Regions from separate parts of the Streptomyces sp. NPDC007025 genome, predicted to be linked through region 2. Evidence: riboswitches for the same ligand, from Rfam matches in the RefSeq annotation. Region 2 holds a riboswitch; the other holds the start of a gene.

What was found. Region 2 has a riboswitch for cobalamin ahead of ACFYMO_RS16465 (ribonucleoside-diphosphate reductase subunit alpha). Riboswitches for the same ligand answer to the same signal wherever they lie in the genome.
Region 1: another riboswitch for cobalamin. It lies ahead of metE (5-methyltetrahydropteroyltriglutamate--homocysteine S-methyltransferase); the one in region 2 lies ahead of ACFYMO_RS16465 (ribonucleoside-diphosphate reductase subunit alpha).

The regions. Positions count from the first base shown of each region.
Region 1 covers NZ_JBIAFT010000002.1:27,379-31,225, reverse strand. The annotation lists gene ACFYMO_RS03485 (MFS transporter) at 1-1,363, shown strand, start outside; cobalamin riboswitch at 1,518-1,709, shown strand; gene metE (5-methyltetrahydropteroyltriglutamate--homocysteine S-methyltransferase) at 1,882-3,847, shown strand, end outside.
Region 2 covers NZ_JBIAFT010000007.1:334,486-338,332, forward strand. The annotation lists gene ACFYMO_RS16465 (ribonucleoside-diphosphate reductase subunit alpha) at 1-2,369, opposite strand, end outside; cobalamin riboswitch at 2,530-2,665, opposite strand; gene ACFYMO_RS16470 (GNAT family N-acetyltransferase) at 2,826-3,323, opposite strand; gene ACFYMO_RS16475 (YbdD/YjiX family protein) at 3,423-3,626, opposite strand; gene ACFYMO_RS16480 (carbon starvation CstA family protein) at 3,647-3,847, opposite strand, start outside.

The sequences.
Region 1 (3,847 bases), on a different contig from region 2:
AGGCGCCTATCTGCCCGGCCCGCTCTACCCGGACTACCAGCGCCTCTTCGGCTATGACGACCTGGTCATGACGCTGCTCTTCGCGACGTTCGCGCTGGTGAGTGGACCGACGCTGCTGCTGTGCGGCCCGGCCGCCGATGTCGTGGGCCCCCGGCCGGTGCTGCGGTCGAGCGTGCTGCTGGCCGCCGTCGGCTCCGGATGCTTCCTCCTCGCCCTCGGCCCCGCCTGGCTCTTCGCCGGACGCGTGAGCCAGGCGCTGGCGCTGGGAGCCGCGACCGGCGCCGCCCAGGCCCTCATCACCCGGCACCGACACCCCACGGCCCGTATCGGCGGACCCCTGCTGGCCGGACTGGCCTTCGCGGCAGGCACCGCCGCGGGCCCGGCCCTCTCGGGGGTACTCGCCCAGTACGCGCCGGCCCCCCTGGTCACCCCCTACTTGCTGCACCTGGCGCTGCTGGCCTGGGTCTGGCACCTGATGCGCCGGAACATTCCCGAGCCCGGGCCGGGGGCCTCCGGGGCCCGCCGACGGTGGCGCCCGGCCCGCCCGCATCTGCCCTCCGCCCTCCGGCCGTTGTTCGTCGTCGCCGGGCTGACCGGGTTCCTCGCCTGGGCCGTCGTCGGCATCTACCTCGCGCTCCTTCCGGCGCTGCTCGCGCGTACCTCGCGCGGAGCGGGCCCGGCCCTGGCGGGGGGCGTGGTGGCGGCAGTCCTGGTGTGCTCGGTGCTGACGCAGTGCGCCGGGATCCGCCGCTCGGCACGCTCGGCCCGGGCCCTCGGTCTCGCGGCACTGACCGCAAGCCTGGTGCTCCTCGCCGCCAGCGGTGCCGCATCGCTCCACGCGACACTCGTCTCCGCCCTGCTCGCCGGCTCCGGACACGGGCTGGCCGTCAGCGGGGCCGCCCGCGCGGTGGACGCGCGGACACCTCCCGGACACCGCGCCGGGATCGCGGCCGCGCTGTACCTCCTCTTCTACACGGGGTCCGGAACCCCGGCCGTCGCCGTCGGACTGATGTCCGCGCACATGCCGCTCACCGCGGCGGTGACCGTGCTGAGCTGGGCCGGTGCCGCCCTCGGTGCGGTCGTTCTGTGCTCCACCTGCCGCCTGCCCGTCCCGGTGCGGCGAGACGGGCGGGCGACGCACTCCGCCGCGCACGTCCCTCGCCGGGTCTTCCTAAGCAGCCGTCCGGCGCGTGGGACGGGGACGTCTGCACCGGTCCGGCTGCGCGGCCGCCGCCCACGCCCGTCGCCGCGTTCCTCCGTCGGCCCGGCGGACGTTCGTCCCCCGGGCCGACGGCCGGTCCCTCCTGGCCCGCATCGGCCGACAGCGCAGGAACACCCCTCCGGGACGTGGCGGAACCGCTGAACCGCATGAGGGCGACGCGGGCAGGGCCACCGGCGGAGTCGGGGAGGACACGCTCACCTCCGGAGTGCGGCGCCCGGGACCGGGCGCGGATGGGCCGGGGACTCGCGGGGCGCACTACCCAGGCGGGGGGCTCTGCGCCTAGGCTGGCGGGGCAGCTGGTTCGTCCCGTCCGCCAGGCGGGATGTCGTAAGAGGGAACCCGGTGGAAGTCCGGGACTGCCCCGCAGCGGTGAGTGGGAACGACCGCCGTCACACGCACTGGACCCGACGGTCCGGGAAGCGACGGCCAGTAGGAGCCCCGCCGGGAGACCGGCAGGCGCGCCCGCGAGTCCGAAGACCTGCCCGTTGCCCGCACGCGCCCATGTGTGTGCGGACATTCCGGTGACCTCGAGGGCGGGTCGGCGCACATATCCGGTGGACGGAAGCAGGCCGCGCTTCCGCCTTTTCACCGGTGTTCCGTCACCTTCGCTCCTCGTGCCCGCCGGGATCCCGACGAGACATCTCGCGAAGGAGATCTCCGTGACAGCGAAGTCCGCAGCCGCGGCAGCAGGGGCCACCGTCCACGGCTACCCCCGCCAGGGCCCGAACCGGGAGCTGAAGAAGGCCGTCGAGGGCTACTGGAAGGGCCGCGTCACCGCCGAAGCCCTCCGGCAGACCGCCAAGGACCTGCGCGCCGCCAGCTGGCGACAGCTCGCCGAGACCGGCATCCACGAGGTGCCCACCGGCGACTTCTCCTACTACGACCACATGCTGGATACCGGCGTCATGGTCGGCGCCATCCCCGAACGCCACCGGGAGGCCGTGGCGGCCGACACCCTGGCGGGCTACTTCGCGATGGCCCGCGGCACCCAGGACGTGGCGCCGCTGGAGATGACCAAGTGGTTCGACACCAACTACCACTACCTGGTCCCCGAACTCGGTCCGGACACCGTTTTCGCGGCCGACGCCACCAAGCAGGTCACCGAGCTGAAGGAAGCCCTGGCGCTGGGGCTGGCGGGCCGGCCCGTGCTGGTCGGTCCGGTCACCTACCTCCTGCTGGCCAAGCCCGCCCCGGGGGTCGCCGCGGACTTCGAGCCGCTGAGCCTGCTGGAGCGACTCCTGCCGGTCTACGCCGAACTCCTCGCCGATCTGCGTGCCGCGGGCGCCGCATGGATCCAACTGGACGAGCCCGCACTGGTCCAGGACCGCACCCCGCAGGAGCTGGCCGCCGCGGAGCGGGCCTACCGCGAGCTGGGCGGGCTCACCGACCGGCCGAAGCTGCTGGTCGCCTCCTATTTCGACCGGCTCGGGGACGCCCTGCCGATGCTGGCCAAAGCACCGGTCGACGGCCTCGCGGTGGACTTCACCGAGGCGGCCGCGGCCAACCTCGACGCGCTGGCCGCAGCCGGCGGCCTGCCCGGCAAACGCCTGGTGGCCGGCGTCGTCAACGGCCGCAACATCTGGATCAACGACCTGGAGAAATCCCTGACCATCCTGGGCACCCTCCTCGGGCTCGCCGGCCGGGTGGACGTGTCGGCCTCCTGCTCACTGCTGCACGTACCGCTGGACGTGAAGGCCGAACGCGACATCGACCCCGAGGTGCTGCGCTGGCTCAGCTTCGCCCGGCAGAAGACAGCCGAGATCGCCACCCTCGCCAAGGGCCTGGCACACGGCACCGACGCCATCGGCGCCGAACTGGCCGCCAACCGTGCCGACCTGGCCTCCCGCACCGACTCCGCGCTCACCCACGACCCGGCGGTGCGGGCCCGGGCCGCCGCCGTCACCGAGGCCGAGACCCGCCGCTCCCCCTCCTACGCCGAGCGCACCACAGCCCAGCGCGCACACCTGGGCCTGCCGCTGCTGCCCACCACCACCATCGGCTCCTTCCCCCAGACGACCGAACTGCGTACCGCCCGCGCCGACCTGCGCGCCGGGCGCATCGGCCCCGACGCCTACGAGGAGCGGATCAAGACCGAGATCCGCGATGTCCTGGCCTTCCAGGAGAAGGCCGGCATCGACGTGCTGGTGCACGGCGAACCGGAACGCAACGACATGGTGCAGTACTTCGCCGAGCAGCTCACCGGCTACCTGGCCACTCAGCACGGCTGGGTGCAGTCCTACGGCACCCGCTATGTCCGCCCCCCGATCCTGGCCGGCGACCTCTCCCGCCCCGAGCCGATGACGGTGCGCTGGACCCGGTACGCCCAGTCGCTGACCGAACGTCCCGTCAAGGGCATGCTGACCGGCCCGGTCACCATGCTCGCCTGGTCCTTCGTCCGCGACGACCAGCCCCTCGGGGACACGGCACGCCAGGTCGCCCTCGCGCTGCGTGACGAAGTGGGCGACCTGGAGGCGGCCGGCACCTCGGTCATCCAGGTCGACGAACCCGCACTGCGCGAGACCCTTCCGCTGCGCGCCGCCGACCGCGATTCCTACCTGGCCTGGGCGACCGAGGCGTTCCGTCTCACCACCGCCGGGGTACGGCCCGACACCCAGATCCACACGC
Region 2 (3,847 bases):
GGGGCGGGGGCGGGGGCGGGCACCGAAGCGGTGGCTCCGGCCGCCTGCGCGATCCGGGTCGCGGGGCGCGACCGCAGGTAGTACGTGGTCTTGATGCCGCGCTTCCAGGCGTAGGCGTACATCGAGCTGAGCTTCCCGATGGTGGGCGAGGACAGGAAGAGGTTCAGCGACTGGCTCTGGTCCAGATACGGGGTACGGGCCGCCGCCATGTCGATCAGCGCCCGCTGCGGGGTCTCCCAGGCCGTCCGGTAGAGCGCGCGGACCTGCGCGGGCACCCACTCCAGCTCCTGCACCGAGCCGTTGGCCTCGCGCAGCGCCTCCCGGGCGCGCGCGTCCCACAGCCCCAGCCGCTTCAGCTCCGCGACCAGATAGGTGTTCACCTGGAGGAACTCGCCGCTGAGCGTCTCGCGCTTGAACAGGTTGGAGACCTGCGGCTCGATGCACTCGTACACCCCCGCGATGGACGCGATGGTGGCCGTCGGAGCGATCGCCAGCAGCAGGGAGTTGCGCATCCCGGTCCGGGAGATCCGTGCCCGCAGCGCCTCCCACCGCTGCGGCCAGGCCCGCTCCCCGGCCGTGGCCGGATAGTGGTCGGGGTGCAGCACGCCGCGCGCCGTGCGGGTCGCCTCCCACGCGGGCAGTGGTCCGTGCCGCTCGGCCAGCTCGGCGGAGGTCTCGTAGGCGGCCAGCATGATGCGCTCGGCGATCCGGGTGGACAGCTCGCGGGCCTCCGGGGAGTCGAAGGGCAGCCCGAGCCGGAAGAAGACGTCCTGCAGGCCCATCACTCCCAGGCCCACCGGCCGCCAGCGGGAGTTGGAGACGGCGGCCTGCCCGGTCGGATAGAAGTTGATGTCCACCACGCGGTCCAGGAACCGCACCGCGGTGCGGACCGTGGCGTCCAGCCGCTTCCAGTCCATCCGGTCCGGCAGCGGGCCGCCGTCCTCCTCGCTCAGGTGCGCGGCCAGGTTCACCGAGCCCAGGTTGCAGACGGCGGTCTCCCCGTCGTCGGTGACCTCCAGGATCTCCGTGCACAGGTTCGAGGAGTGCACGGTGTTGCCCGGTTCCGCGGTCTGGTTGGAGGTGCGGTTCGCGGCGTCCTTGAACGTCATCCAGCCGTTGCCGGTCTGCGCGAGGGTGCGCATCATCGCGCCGTACAGCTGCCGCGCGGGCAGCCGTTTGACCGCGCGCCCCTCGGCCTCGGCGCGGCGGTAGGCGGCGTCGAACTCCTCGCCCCACAGGTCCACCAGCTCCGGCGCCTCGGACGGGGAGAAGAGCGACCACTGTTCGTCCGCCTCGACGCGGCGCATGAACTCGTCCGGGATCCAGTGCGCCAGGTTGAGGTTGTGGGTGCGGCGCGCGTCCTCGCCGGTGTTGTCCCGCAGCTCCAGGAACTCCTCCAGGTCCGCGTGCCAGGTCTCCAGGTAGACGCAGGCTGCCCCCTTGCGGCGGCCGCCCTGGTTGACCGCGGCCACGGACGCGTCCAGCGTGCGCAGGAACGGCACGATGCCGTTCGAGTGGCCGTTGGTGCCCCGGATCAGTGCCCCGCGGGAGCGGATCCGGGAGTACGACAGACCGATGCCGCCCGCGTGCTTGGACAGCCGCGCGACCTGCTGGTAGCGCTCGTAGATCGAGTCCAGTTCGTCCTGGGGGGAGTCGAGCAGATAACAGGAGGACATCTGCGGGTGGCGGGTGCCGGAGTTGAAGAGCGTGGGGGAGGAGGGCAGATAGGCGAGGGAATTGGTGAGCCGGTAGAAGTCGGCCACCTCCGCGAGGGCCTGCGGCGACTCGTCAGCGGCCAGTCCGCAGGCCACCCGGAGCAGGAAGTGCTGCGCCGTCTCGACGGGGCGCCGGGTGATCGGATGCCGCAGCAGATAGCGGGAGTGGACCGTCCGCAGCCCGAAGTACCCGAACCGGTCGTCGGCGCCGTCCTCGACGGCCTCCCGCACCAGCGCGTCCAGCCGGTCGGCGTGCCGGCGGACGAACGCGTGCGTACCGTCGGCGATCAGCCCCTCCGCGTGGCCCAGCGCCACCGCGTCGGAGAACGAGACGACGCCTTCCGCGGCCGCCTCGTCCCGGATCGCGAGGGTCAGCAGCCGGGCCGCCAGCCGGGAGTACGCGGGGTCCTCGCTGATGCGGCCGGCCGCGGACTCGATGGCCAGGGTGCGCAGTTCCACCGCGTCCGCGCCCGGTTGCCTGCCGCGCAGCGCCGCGGCCAGCACCGGAGCCGGGTCCGCGTCCGGGAGGTCGGCGGTGAGCGCGGCGAGGGTCGCGCGCAACGCGGCGGCCGAAGGGTCCTCGCCGGCCTCGCCCCCCGTGGCGGAGCCGGGGGTGACGGGTGCCGGAAGGGTGGGGGCGGTGGTGACGGTCACGCGGTGCTCTCCCTCGCTGCTCACTGGCCGTGGGCAGCGGCACGGAGGGAGAGGCGCGCGCCCGGCCGCCCCGCTCGGGCACCGAGCCCGGTCCCGGGCCCGGAACCCTGTTCAGGGCACGGCGCGCTCCGCCCACCGGTCCAACCCACGAGACCTGGACGTTCATCAGGCTGCCGCCGGCAGGTACTCGGACTCGCGGGCGGGCTCGCGCCGGCCCCTCACCGTTGCGGGACAGTTCCGGATTCGCACCGGATTCCCCTGCGTCGAGGGCGACAGCCGTGAGACACCATACATCTTGTGCTCGGCCTAAGCAGGCACCCCATATCTTGTGCCGTCCTGGGTCGTGTCGGGAACCGGCGCCAGCCCCCCCGCAGCGCCCCCGGCGCGGCGCGGGGTGCGGGCACGGAGACCGGTCACCCGGGCCGGGCGCGGCGCGTGGCCCGGGCGGGGAAGCGTTCACAGGCGCAGCGCGTAGGCCCACAGGGTGACGCCCGGGACCGGGCTCCAGTCCCGCTCGGGGTCCCGGCGGAACCCGAGGCGCCGGTAGAGGCGGTGGGCGGCATGCATGGTCGGCTGGGTCGAGAGCACCAGCCCCGAGAGCCCCAGCGCGCGGGCCCGGTCCGAGCAGGCCGTCACCAGCGCCTCCCCGACCCCGCGTCCGCGTGCCGACTCGCGCACTCCCAGCATCCGGAACTCGCCCTCGTCCTGGCGCGCCCGCTCCGCGAAGGGCCCGCCGCGGCCGACGAAGGTGACGGTGCCCAGCAGTTCGCCCTGGTCCTCCTCGGCCACGAGCAGCTCCGCGTGGCCGGCGCGGCCCGCAGCGTCCCGCAGGGTCTCCAGATACGGGTCGGCCTCGCCGAGGTCCAGCAGCCCGCCGCTCAGATAGGCCCGGGCGACCAACTCGCCGAGTTCCGGGTATTCCGCGGGCCTGGCCGTTCTCACCGTGATGTCCATGCCGTCATCATCCGCCACACCACCGACAGCGCGGCCCGCCGAGGAAGGCGCCGCCGGGACGGTCGGCGGCGCGGTGCGACCGCACCCGCGGGCGGGTACTCAGCAGCAGCGGAAGCCCTCGCGCGGGTCGCCCTCGCGGGCGTCGGTGCGGCGCCGCTCGAACTCCCTCCTGCTGGGGACCTCCGCGTCCGGGCCCTGGTGCCGGCGCACATGGGCCACATACCGGTCGTAGGCGCTCTCGTCGGTCAGCTCGCGCACATACCAGCGCACCCAGCGTCCGGCACGCAGCACCGGGCGCACCATCCGGTCGGCGGCTGCCCCGCTCACCGGGAGTCCCCGTCCGCTCCGCCGCCGGACGGCCCGGCTGCCGCCGCTTCGGCCAGCTCGGTCTTCTCCTCCTTGGTGGCGATCAGTCCGGCGGGCGCCGTCAGCGTCGACTTCCGATAGGGCGCCTCGTGCATCCGGGTGCCCTCCGGGTCGCGCACCGCGCGCACGCAGGTGCGGGCCGCGTCGGCGAGGACGAC